DNA from 4 places in the Paenibacillus sp. PK1-4R genome. Region 3 is predicted to be linked to each of the others. Evidence: a T-box and tRNA genes for the amino acid it is inferred to sense, from the RefSeq annotation. Region 3 holds a T-box; the other regions hold tRNA genes.
The links. A T-box is a leader RNA that pairs with one kind of tRNA and senses whether it is charged. The one in region 3 lies ahead of leuS (leucine--tRNA ligase), so its partner is inferred to be a tRNA-Leu.
Positions count from the first base shown of each region.

Region 1: it encodes a tRNA-Leu, which carries the amino acid that the T-box ahead of leuS (leucine--tRNA ligase) is inferred to sense. The anticodon was not compared.
Region 2: it encodes a tRNA-Leu, which carries the amino acid that the T-box ahead of leuS (leucine--tRNA ligase) is inferred to sense. The anticodon was not compared.
Region 4: it encodes a tRNA-Leu, which carries the amino acid that the T-box ahead of leuS (leucine--tRNA ligase) is inferred to sense. The anticodon was not compared.

Region 1 is NZ_CP126535.1:2,327,496-2,330,667, forward strand. Features, by position in the region: gene pelA (pectate lyase) at 58-1,020, shown strand; tRNA gene QNO02_RS10240 (tRNA-Leu) at 1,159-1,243, shown strand; gene xynC (glucuronoarabinoxylan endo-1,4-beta-xylanase XynC) at 1,390-3,084, opposite strand.
Region 2 is NZ_CP126535.1:1,653,075-1,656,246, forward strand. Features, by position in the region: gene QNO02_RS06935 (nitrogen regulation protein NR(II)) at 1-194, opposite strand, end outside; gene QNO02_RS06940 (hypothetical protein) at 222-425, opposite strand; gene QNO02_RS06945 (urease accessory protein UreF) at 692-1,393, opposite strand; tRNA gene QNO02_RS06950 (tRNA-Leu) at 1,820-1,902, shown strand; gene QNO02_RS06955 (glutathione peroxidase) at 2,050-2,529, opposite strand; cyclic di-AMP (ydaO/yuaA leader) riboswitch at 2,900-3,075, shown strand.
Region 3 is NZ_CP126535.1:4,903,021-4,906,192, forward strand. Features, by position in the region: gene leuS (leucine--tRNA ligase) at 1-1,266, opposite strand, end outside; T-box leader at 1,345-1,614, opposite strand; gene QNO02_RS21340 (phosphotransferase family protein) at 1,726-2,682, opposite strand; gene QNO02_RS21345 (class I SAM-dependent DNA methyltransferase) at 2,909-3,172, opposite strand, start outside.
Region 4 is NZ_CP126535.1:4,725,508-4,728,679, forward strand. Features, by position in the region: gene QNO02_RS20545 (insulinase family protein) at 1-937, opposite strand, end outside; tRNA gene QNO02_RS20550 (tRNA-Leu) at 1,308-1,393, opposite strand; gene QNO02_RS20555 (general stress protein) at 1,858-2,307, opposite strand; gene QNO02_RS20560 (hypothetical protein) at 2,515-2,739, shown strand; gene QNO02_RS20565 (NucA/NucB deoxyribonuclease domain-containing protein) at 2,934-3,172, opposite strand, start outside.

The DNA of each region.
Region 1 (3,172 bases), 2.6 Mb from region 3:
GGACGCTTATCATAGGTAAAGTAGAAGTGGCAGATTTATAAAAACGAACATAGGAGAGTGTTACATTTGAAAGCGAAGAAAATAATTACTTTTGTCCTGGCATGTACGATGGTGTTCTCAGCAGTTGGAATGGCAGTTCTCCCTGTAGGGACGGTATCTGCTGCGGATGCATCGGGTACTACAGCGAGTATTTCTGATATTTTGAAGAACCAGCTGCCAGATGGAGGTTGGAGAAAAGATTATAAACAGACAAGTGGAGAGTGGGCGAAGTCCACGATAGACAACAAGGCTACATACTCAGAAATTAGAAGATTGGCGAAGGAATTTAAAAAGACGAATGATCCGCGATACTCCACAGCTGCAATCAAAGGAATTAACTTTTTGATCAACATGCAGTATTCAAACGGAGGATGGCCACAGGTCTACCAAAGCTCCGGATATCACAAGCACATTACCTATAATGATGATGCCATGATTAATGTAATGATCATGCTGGATGAAGTAGCAGCCCGCAAAGGTGATTTTTCATTTATCGACAGCACACTTGCTAACCGCAGTAAAAATTCAGTTGCCAAAGGTGTGGAGGCGATTCTGAATACACAAGTCGTTTCAGGTGGTAAGCTGACAGCATGGGGACAACAACATGATTCCAGTTCCCTTAAACCAGCGAGCGCAAGAATCTACGAAGTGCCATCGCTGACAGCTGGAGAGAGTGTAACGATTGTTAAATTTCTAAAAACCAGACCTGCTAACGCTAAAATTACCGCATCCATTAAAGGAGCTGAGGCTTGGTTTAACAAGGTGAAAATTACGGGTTACAAGTATGAAAGAGCTAATGGAGACAGTAAAATTATCGCAGATTCCAAAGCTGCACCAATTTGGGCACGCTTCTATGAGATCGGAACGGATAAACCAATCTTTATTGGTCGTGACGGGGTAGTTAAATACAAATTAAGTGATATTGATAAAGAAAGAAGAGGCGGTTATGCCTGGTATGGCAACTGGCCTTCCAAGCTGTAATTTGTAGTTAAAGGTAAAGCCCGAATCGACATGGATGTCTGGTTCGGGCTTTATTGTTATTATTTTCAGTGTTGACATGATAGATTCCACATGATATATTATTTCTTGTCGCCGATATTGATGACGGAGATACAATATGCGGTCGTGGCGGAATTGGCAGACGCGCACGGTTCAGGTCCGTGTGGGCTAACCCCCCGTGGAGGTTCGAGTCCTCTCGACCGCATCTAACAAAAAGACTCCTTAAGCTAATGCTTAAGGAGTCTTTTTTTGCATTTTTTGATATAACACTAACTTTAGACTTGAGTATCCAAGAGGTTACTACTTAGCTGCTCTTACAGCAAATGGTCTTCCATCAGCCATATGGAACTTTTATTGCGCTGCGGTAACATTAATGCTGTCAATATTCGGTCCTTCCGATCCGGTGGTAACCACTTTCAATGTATTGGTCCCCGTGTTCATGGGGACCTGTATTGTTTTTTCAACCCAAGTGGACCAGCTTCCCGTAGCCGGAAAGGGTTCGTTGCTGATGACTTTGGTTCCGTTCACAAAAATGTCGAGGTTCCGTGTTCCACTTTCCAGCGCATAACGAAACTTTACGTTTTTGGTACCTGTTGTAGCGTTATTAATGCCGTTCCATTGAATGGCTGAACCAGTCATCGCATTAAAGTTAACATACCCGGAGCCAGTGTAACCGGGGTAGATTGTTTCAATGGCAGCTTCCGTAAGTGACGTTCCGGTCTCAGCTTCATACGTAGTGCCACTGCCTGTATTCCCGCCGCTATTTCCGCCAGTAATGTTGGCAACAAATGTTGTTACGCTCTGAGGCGGGAGCTGTGCCGTGAAGGCTCCATTGGATACGGTAAGCGGGGTTCCGCTTGCCAGGTTTCGACTGCTGTCCGTAATCCATGAGGACACAGTGGAGGCATTACCATTCTGCAGAACGAATTTTTGGCTTGTGGCTGAAGTTCCACGGTTAATCGCCACGACGACAACTTTGTTATCACCTTTGTAGGCTGAGACAAAGGTGTTCGTATCCGGATTTTTCGTTGCGTCGACTCGCAGGTAGCCTGGACGCACGAATTTGGAGAAATGAGCCATATTATATCCGCGTTTGCTTATGGTACCGTCCTCTTTCATCGGACCATACTGTCTGCGGATGTACCACCACACATAGGCCTGGAAATCACCTTCTACCATGGCATTGTGCATGTGATAGGAAACGTCCAGTGCTTCAGGCCAGCGGTCTGCTGAGTTGTTGTCACTATTCGGAACGTACACCTCAGTCATCCACAGTTCTTTACCGGCTCCTTTTTGCTTAAAGAGAGGGTAGGCAAAATTCGAAATCTGGGTTCCATACGTATGTGCTCCCAGTATGTCCATGTTGGCAAGTGCCTGCGGGTCATTCAGGATTGGGTCGGATATATTCTTTAAATACTGGAAGGATTCAGGCGCCATGACTCTGGTACCTTGAATGGACCCGGCATTTTCTTTCATGAATCGAAGGATCTCTTGTGGAGTCCACCAGGTCCAGTCATGAGCATAATCCGGTTCATTTTGCACAGAAATGGCATACAGATCTACGCCGTTATTTTTCATGTAGGTTACAAAGTCGTTCAGATGTTGCGCATATGCGGCATATTTGTCGTATTTCAGACGTTTGGCATTGGTGTCCCCATTGCGGTTGAACGTTTCAACCATGCTGCTTGGAGGATTCCATGGGGATGCAAATACGATAGCCCCTTTTTCAATAGCCCGTTTGGCTGTGGCAACTTCACGATACCAGTTATTAGAATCCGGATCGACGTAGATCCTGAGAATTGAAAAGCCTAACTGATTCTGGTCATTACCAAAAGCAGTTTCACGTTGAGCGGGAGTCAGATCACCAATCCAGGCAGGAAGGTTAATGCCCCCAAAGCCCTTAATCAGTTGTTTTTCCGAGGACAAATTAATGTTGGCATCGCTGGCTGCTGACACATTAGTCGGGGTTAACATCAAAGGCAGGGCTGTTAAACAGGCCAAAAGAACATTAATCGTCTTTTTTAGTTTGAATTTCACTACTTTCATCCTCCTCGATAATGGTAAATGGTTACATAGATAAACCGCGACCAGGAATAACAAACAAGAATAGCGGATTGTCTTGCATTTATTTTAT
Region 2 (3,172 bases), 3.2 Mb from region 3:
TTTGCCCAGGCTTCCGTCAGATGCAGGTAATGTCTATGATTACTGTGTGTATCCGGGGATGGTGAGCATTGACCGAGTCCCTGTTGCCAGGCACGGTTACAACTTTGGATAATCCAATTGTGATCAACGATGATGAGCTGGTGACGTATGGACTGGAACGACAGCCTCTCCAGATCGGATGTAACATGTCTCATGGATGGGACCCTCCTTTGGCAGAAATCTTATCTCAGTTCATCTGGAATATCCAAAATATCAGCGACCAGGTGCCTGAATCGGGTTGCTTTGCGTGTGCCGTGAATAAGATTGGATAAACGATAGGGTGGGATGCCATGCTGTTCACAAAAGGTCTTCTGGTCCACTTGAAGTTCGGTTAGCCGTCGTTTGATGGCCCATCCGAACGGTGTAACTGGTTTTTTCTTGTTCAAAAGGGTTCACCCCTGGTTAGAATGTAGTATTCAGCCGCCCTTTCTTCATGTAAAATATATAGAAATGCGAGCTGTATGTTTCATTATATACGTAAATTCGTCATCTAACAATTAAAAAAGACGGAAAAAAGTGTATTTTGTGATGAAAAATGGCGTAAATACGTAAATAAAACAAATAAAATGACAAAAAACACGTCGGCAAGGAGGTTGCCGCGTGTTTTTTAGTTTGTTTGAATAAAGGGGAGCAGGTATGAGGAGGAAGAGGATTAGGCCCTGTAGGCATGAAGTCCAGCTCCAAGCATATGGAAACTGGGGAAAAATGATTTCATGGACATCGAGGTTGGCTGTGCCAGTCCATCCGCAGCCGAGGCGCTGACGGTCTTCCATTCATTCTCCAGATCTGTGGCCAGGCGGACCATCAGATCCTTGGTTGTATCGTTGTTCAGGGGAATGACTTTGGAGGCTTCGGTTATGCAGGCATTCATGGCTGAATGCAGGTAACCAAGGACCGCCTCCTCGACCGGGATGTCGAGGTGGTGGTTAATCCAGGCGTGAACAGTGGAGAGGCAGCCAACCGAATCGTATTTGGCAAAGATCTGTTCGAGCTGGCTGAATTCAATCCAGGGGTGCAGAGCGCGTGCAAGTCTGATCAATCGTTTACCCATGGCGGCAGCTTGTTCTCTGAGATCTCCAGGGGTTCGCTGAACATGGACGAGCTTGTCGATTAGAGCTATCCGCCATGTATCCTTGTGATCTGCTGCGGTATAGATGCCTTTGATGGCCATACCTTCTAGACGAACGATGCTCGGATGCAACTGACAACGCATGAATGATTCGAGATCTTCAGCATTACGAATGGTACCCTCCCTGATATGGATATCCATGCCGAAGGAATGGGTGAACCCTCCAACCTGAATAGAGGAATCAAGCAGTTTGACATAATCGAGCAGCTTATTCCCACGGTTCACAATCATTCGCCTCCTGTGTTCGTTAAATGTCACTTAAAGTGACATTTATATTCCTTTTTGTTTGCATTATGTTTAAAAATCCGAATTATATGATAGTTATCATCCCATAAATGTCCGCTTTTTGTCAATAGTATCAGTTGAATTTAATGTATTTAAATCTGGAATTCAATATTTGTGTTATTTTATATAACATTTAAAGTTAAATATCTGCGAAGTCTAGGGAGGACTAGATATAAATGAATCAATAAGATCAGCTCAATCCGGAAAGGAGGGGATCAAATCTAATGTATGCAGTTCAAGGGTAAAGATGACGAGATTATGCGATTTTTGATGAAAATGCCTAGCTGAAAAAGAAGTATTAAAAAATACTTTACTTTTGGTTCTGAACCCGGTATAATCAATTCTGTTGCCGATTATTTACGACATGCGGTCGTGGTGGAATGGCAGACACGCTATCTTGAGGGGGTAGTGGGCGTATGCCCGTGGAGGTTCGAGTCCTCTCGACCGCATCATATGAACGATTAAAAAGAAGCTTTCCATTAATGGAAGGCTTCTTTTTTTGTCTTTTTGAACAGTTTGACATCAAAGTTGATAAAAAAGGCCATCCATTACCGGGGCAATGCTGCTCTACCTTCCGGCTACGGGTGGCCAATGTATTATTTTTGCAGCAAGTTCTTGATATCTTCTTCAATCTTGTCCGGTGTTGTTTTGGGAGCATAACGTTTAATTACCTGTCCGTTCTGATCCACAAGGAATTTGGTGAAATTCCATTTGATTGCTTTGGAGCCGAGCAGGCCAGGAGCTTCTGTGCTAAGGTGCTGGAAGAGAGGGTGAGCGCTTGAGCCGTTCACATCAATTTTCTCAAACATAGGGAAGCTCACGCCATAATTCATCTGACAGAACTCGGCGATATCGTCGGAAGATCCTTTTTCCTGGGCAAACTGGTTGCTTGGAAAACCAAGGACTTCAAATGGCGCATCCTTGAACTTGTCTTGCAATTCTTGCAGACCTTTGAATTGAGGTGTAAGGCCGCATGAGCTTGCAGTATTCACAATCAGTAACACTTTGTCACGGTAGTCGGACATTTCAACTTCTTGACCGCGAAGGGTATTCACTTTGTAATCGTAGACTGTCATCTAAATCGCCTCCATGATATCATCTGATACCTCTTATTATATTGGTTACAATTAAATAATGCAAAACTAATATGGTGTTAAATGAATCAAAAGAGGCAAGTTGTGCAGAATGCGTGAATGAAATGCGTAGTGATTTTCGTCAGAGTGAGAATTAGATAGATTTAAAGAGAAGGATAGAGTATGACCTTGTTGTAAGCGCTATTATATGTGAGTATTGCCGAAAATCTGTCGATTCGGTGATCTGTGCGGACTTTACACCGACATGGCGCGGGTGTATGATTCATAACGTAATTTCAATTTAAACTAAATTGTACCTGAAAAACGAAACAAACGATAATATCGCTCGATCTTATTTTAAGATATACGAACGATGTTTTAATCGCTGAGTTTCCATTCATTGATGAGTGGGAAACGGGGGAACCAACAGAATGCGCTGTCCAGGACAGTAGGCATTCATGGGGTGAATTTTCCGGTGACAGCCGGAAATAGGGCGACTCTCGCGCCCGAATCCGTCAGCTAACCTCGTAAGCGTTAAAGGGAGAGGCAACAAGCCGTACGCTGGTTCATGGCGTTTTCGCCATGGGTTCTTTAAGAAGCGTTCGGGAGGCCTTGGTCCCCCACGCTTCTTTTTTGTTGTCTTTTC
Region 3 (3,172 bases):
ATCACGCAGACGATAGGTTACTTTCCCTTGTCCTTTACCGTTCTCTTCCAGCCAAGCAATCATCTTGGCAACCGCTTCTTCATTGTTCAGTCCGTTCAGGAAATCGGAATTTACATGCGCGCCATCACCCGAATATGCCTCTTGTGTAACGTCTCCACCTTGAATAACCTCAATGATATCCAGACCGAACTGCTTCGCAAATTCCCAGTCACGTGCATCATGACCCGGAACAGCCATAACCGCGCCTGTACCGTAACCTGCAAGAACGTAATCAGCAATCCAGATCGGCAGTTTTGCACCATTAACGGGATTGATTGCATAAGCGCCAGTGAAAACACCTGTTTTGTCTTTGGCCAAATCTGTACGTTCCAGATCACTCTTACGAGAAGCCTGCTCCTGATAAGCCTGAATCGCTTCACGTTGGTCATCGGTTGTAATTGCTTCTACCAATTCATGTTCCGGAGCAAGTACTGCAAAGCTCGCACCAAACAATGTGTCCGCACGGGTAGTGAACACCTTAATGACTTCCTCGCGACCTTCAATGGCAAATACAACTTCTGCACCTGTCGATTTACCAATCCAGTTACGTTGCATATCCTTGATGCTTTCAGACCAATCCAGCTCTTCCAGGTCTTCCAACAGACGCTCTGCATACTCGGTAATTCTCAGGACCCACTGACGCATCGGTTTGCGTACAACCGGATGTCCACCACGTTCACTCTTGCCATCAATAACCTCTTCATTAGCAAGTACCGTTCCAAGGGCTTCACACCAGTTAACTGCAACTTCATCCACATAAGCGAGGCCCTTATTGTACAGCTGGATAAAGATCCATTGCGTCCATTTATAATATTCAGGGTCCGTTGTGCTGATCTCACGATCCCAGTCATAGGAAAAACCAAGCGATTTGATCTGGCGACGGAAATTGTCAATATTACGGAATGTAATATCTCGTGGATGTTCACCTGTATCCAGTGCATGCTGCTCAGCAGGCAGGCCGAAAGCATCCCAACCCATTGGGTGCAATACGTTGTAACCGCGCATACGTTTGTAACGGGAAACGATATCCGTTGCCGTATATCCTTCCGGGTGACCTACGTGCAGACCTGAACCGGATGGATAAGGGAACATATCCAGTGCATAAAATTTCGGTTTAGCAGGGTCCTCACCCGTTTTAAACGTTTTATTTGCATCCCAGTATTGCTGCCAACTTTTTTCCATGACTTGTGGCTGATAGCCGTGTTTCGGCTGGTTATTCTCACTCATCTATTGTTCCTCCTTCAGGTTATTCGCTTTAGCTTTAATTGCAACAAAAAAACCTCAGCATCCCGTAGCGTTTGCAGCGCTAGGGACGAGAGGTTGAATTCCCGTGGTACCACCCTAGTTAGCGGACGAACGTGCTTCGTCATCCACTCCCTTTGGACCTGTAACGGCGGTTAACCGATGCGGATTTCCATTCCTAAACCCAAGCTTTATACAAGCAGGTTAAACAGAATGGTGTAATCACCGCATTTCTCCAAGGCGAGTTCGCAAATCACTGTCAACCGGCTTGCACCAACCGCCGGCTCTCTGTTATGTACAGGAATTACTACTGATCCTTATCATCGAAATATGTATACAATATCGGGACCATTATATAAAAAAGCAAGCCCAAAGTCAATATTACACGTTATAATCGCCATCTTGAAGTCTACGGTTTGTACCCTTCATAACGCTGGTTGCTGTTCAGGATAACCGAAAACGCTCAAGGCCTTCCTCCAGATTATGAATGGTCCAATTCACATGTTCCTGATTATCATATTGGCGATAAGCGCACTCTATGCGCAGCACCAGATCAAAGTACAAGTCATAGAGACTTCTTCTTTTCAATTCACTTTCAGTCGTAATCGCAAGCCCATACCCTTTCACAAAACCAGGCGTATAGTTAAAATGACTGAAATAATGCTCCATCAGAGGATCTGCCCACAGTGAACGTTCAAAATCAATAATCGCTGTGATTCGACCTTTATCTATTAACACATTGCCATCCCACAGATCCCAACTGACAAGCACAGGTTCTTTGACATCGTTCAATACATTGGATTTTTCTTCAATCAAACGTCTCAATTCAGGGTAATCGATCGAAAATGTAATTCCGGCTTCTTCACCATCGGTAAGAATGTCATCCATCAAATTCATAAATGCTTCTTTCCATGTGGAATAACGCTGTTTTTGCTCCGAGAAATATCCAAACTTCTCACCCTTGATTTCATTAATTCGACGATTGTACCGGCCCAGCTGGTGTTCAATGGCTTCCTGCTCTTCCGCAGAATATTGATCCTTAACCTGATTATAGGGTGTTCCAGACATATACTCCATGATAAAATAACGCGCTGAAGCAATGGTTAACGAATCATCATAAACCAGCACTTGGGGTACGGGAACATCCTGTAGCTCCGTGATGAGGCGTAGTGCCTCAACTTCGGCAATCATGAGATCCTGTTCACAGCGCATCAGATTTGTCGAAGCCGACGGTGCAATTTTGAGTACCACCCGCTGTGCGTCACTTAGGGTAATGAGATATGCATGATTGGCCCAGCCATCCACCATTTCCTTGTAGTCCTGTATACTTGCAGAGAAATGCTGCTTTATTATGGCATTCAACTGTTCTGACGAAAGTCTTGTTTTATATGTACTTTCCACTTCTACACCTCACATTGACATTTGATTTATTTCCTCAGAAAACGCTTTCTATCCGACTATTATCACCTCCTTTACTTTAACTGGCAATACTTTTTGTCACGTCGATATATCTTTTCTTGCATTCCTTTACCCTATTTAAGAATATTGCTATTCATTCTCCATGGTAAATCAAACAAAAAAACTGCCCTTATGCAACATACATAAGGACAGTTCTCATTATTCGCTCTTACTTCACAGCCACGTAGAACAAGCGCTGTGCGCTGTCTCCGGCCTCTTTCCATTCAAAATCCGCATATACCTTCACGTCTCTAAAGCCTGCCTTGGACAACTCCAGCTTCATCCAGTCCGGATTATATGCACGCTGGACATGAACTTCTTCAAAGCGCTGGTACATATCCTTGCTACCATTATCCACACGCGAAAAAATACTGAGATGATGCTCAATCTCACAGCGATCCTGATCCAGATCACAAGTCCAAATATAAGATAC
Region 4 (3,172 bases), 180 kb from region 3:
CGTTCAGCAGTGCGTATAACAAAATTTGGAACGAAATGTTCAGTTCCTTGTCCAGACTTGTGCCAATCACCGCGTTATAGGTCAAAAAGCTGTTATCCACTTCCGATTCCGTACTTCCCGCAGAGTAAGTCTTAACTGTGTCTACCCGTTCTGCAAAGGCAGGTTGAAGTTGAATGGCCGAATCAATCTCGATGCGATCATATGCACTCAGATAGTTCTCATCGAGCCATTGCAGCTTCTCTTCCATATCCATATCCCCGTAGAGATAGATGTAACTGTTGGAAGGATGGTAGTATCTCGTGTGGAAATCCAGCAGCCCCTGATACGTTAGATCCAGAATAGCCTCTGGGAATCCGCCAGACTCGGAGGAGTATGTGGTATCCGGGAAAAGGGAGTTTAATACTTCTCTGCGCACCATTCGTTCCGGTGAAGAAAAGGCCCCCTTCATCTCGTTATATACAACTCCGTTGTAGGTTAATTCATCATCTGTAGAGGTCAGATTATAGTTCCAGCCTTCCTGCAGAAATATTTTTTCATTCTCATAAATATTCGTATTCAATACCGCGTCCAGATATATATCCATCAGGTTATGGAAGTCATGATCATTACGACTCGCAATCGGGTAAATCGTCTTATCGGGATACGTCATGGCGTTAAGGAATGTATTCAATGAACCTTTCAGCAACTCAACAAAAGAATCCTTGGCCGGAAATTTCTTGGACCCACAGAGCACGGAGTGTTCGAGGATATGGGCTACCCCTGTATCATCTTCCGGAGGTGTGCGGAAACCGATACTGAATACTTTGTTGTCGTCCTGATTGGACAAAAGTACAATTTTGGCCCCGGATTTCTGGTGCTCCAACAGATACGCATCCGATTTCAATTCTTCGATTCTGCGCTCCTGTAACACCTTGTATGGCTTAAGCTGTTTCAACATAAACTTGAGTCCTCCGTCCATAAGATTGTTTTATTGATTTTGTGACTCAATATAAGTTCACATATGGTTATTTACACGAGCATTCCGATGACAGAATAACCTTCCGATCGCTGTATCGTGTAAATGTGTAGTTGAACTTATATCGTTCAGCAAGGTAAAGGTAATATATGCCTACGGATAGTATACACCATTGTTCCGTCTCTTCATAAAAGTCAGATAAATGTACCTTCTGATATGTATTATGCAGGGTTTATGTTTATGAGCTGCATGGTGATGTGGTCTACAATGAAGTGACATTGATATTAAAAAACATAAAAAAAGATCGCATGCAGCTTGATTAACAAGCGTCATGCGATCTTTCTTTTTAAGATGCCGAGGACCGGGATCGAACCGGTACGGTAGTCACCTACCGCAGGATTTTAAGTCCTGTGCGTCTGCCAATTCCGCCACCCCGGCAGGATTATGTATTTCTTGGCGACAAGAACTATCTTACCATGAATTAATTAACTTTGCAACACTTTTTATAAAAATAATCTAACTATATAAGTTTAACTAATGATTTACACGATAACGGAGAGGACAGAAAAAACTGAAAAAGCGAAGCGCTCGCCTAAAAGCTTTCTGAAAGAAAGCTGCATCGGAAGCATACGCTATCACCGGATTTTCCCTTGAGAAAAGGGAATCGAAAAAATCTGGGGATAACAGCGATTAGAAGGTTATTCTGTCATCGGAGTGTCAGTGTAAATAATCTTTAGTTCAACTTATATAAATGAAACAGGCACTGCAAGCGTCAGCTCGCAGTGCCTAGAAAGTCCGAGTTGCGGTCCCGGACTTCCGGTAAACCAATCTATATTAAGGGAGGTGTGAGATAAGAATACCTCCCCAACATTAAAGAAACCTAAAATCAGCCTTAAATTAAACTAAAAAAGTAAAATAGGTCGAACACGAGCCGCTTCTTCCTCACTGCACTCCACGATAACCAAGATATGGTCCTTTAACAGCCAATCTTCGTAATACCGCGCATCCTCCTCCGAGATCCCCGCTTCAGTCAGTGTAAGCACCAAATCATCAGTCTCACTCCCAATCTCATTACCAGCGAGTCTACGCACTGCATTTCCGATCGACATTGTCTGATCCATTCGCTTCCCCAGCCCAGCCAATATGCCTTTCAGAGCGCCAAAGGCACCATCTGTTCCGGCACCCTTCAACGGTTTGGGCAGACCTGTCTTCTCGCTCACCAGCTCCAGATTAAGCTGCTCCTTCGCCACCGCTCCCAAATATTTATCCTTAATACCTTCCTCTTTGACCTTATTCAGCATAATTATAGCCTCGTTTTCGGTACGGGCCAGCCCAATAATCAATTGTGTCATTCCGTTCCCCTCCTTTTACCCTAATATAACCCCGTAATCCCCATTCAAAAACGGATCGTCCACAGCTAAGACAAATCACCTAGAAGAATGTTGATTTCTCTTCTGGAAATCTATACCTAGTTCTGATAGACTAGATAAAGAAGACAAATTAACCATTGAAAACATTGACATATGGATTTAACATCTCATAATCAGGAGCAATGACTTATGAAAAAAGAGGTAGAAATTGCCATCCGGCGCAAACAACAGATCATGGTTCGTAATACAAGCGGTCAGACGGTAACCGGATTTCCCGAGCGTACCGCTGATACATCCATTCTCTCCTTACGTACGGTTCACGGAAGTCTGTGGATACCGTTTGATGAGGTTGAACATGTTACGCGTCTGTTAAGCATCCGTTCTCATCATTTAAGCGGAATGCAACTCGTTTAGTCGGCTCTGTAATCCTAGAAACTCAGTTCCCGTATAGATACGTTAACTAGATCTATTTAAGCCAGCACTTTATACCAAAAAACCAGACGCATGCACGTCTGGTTTTTCTCTTCTACTTATCCTGTAACATACTGCCACTGCCTCACAACGAATGCCTTACTCTATCCTTGTTTCTGTCCACCCATATCCTGTTGTTACTTCACTACAAACTTCACTCGTGTTCCATCCGGATATGTACTTAACTGATTCCCTACCCATGAACCCGCACCGCGATTATCCTTCGGAGTAATGTACTGGATATCTGCACCTGTTCCTCCCTCAGCGCACATCGCCATGGGCCACTCGTCACGATCCTTACCTTTTTTGACCGGAACACCCTTAAGTGATAAATCCCGATTGCCTTCCGCTCCATTACGATCAATGGTGCATACAT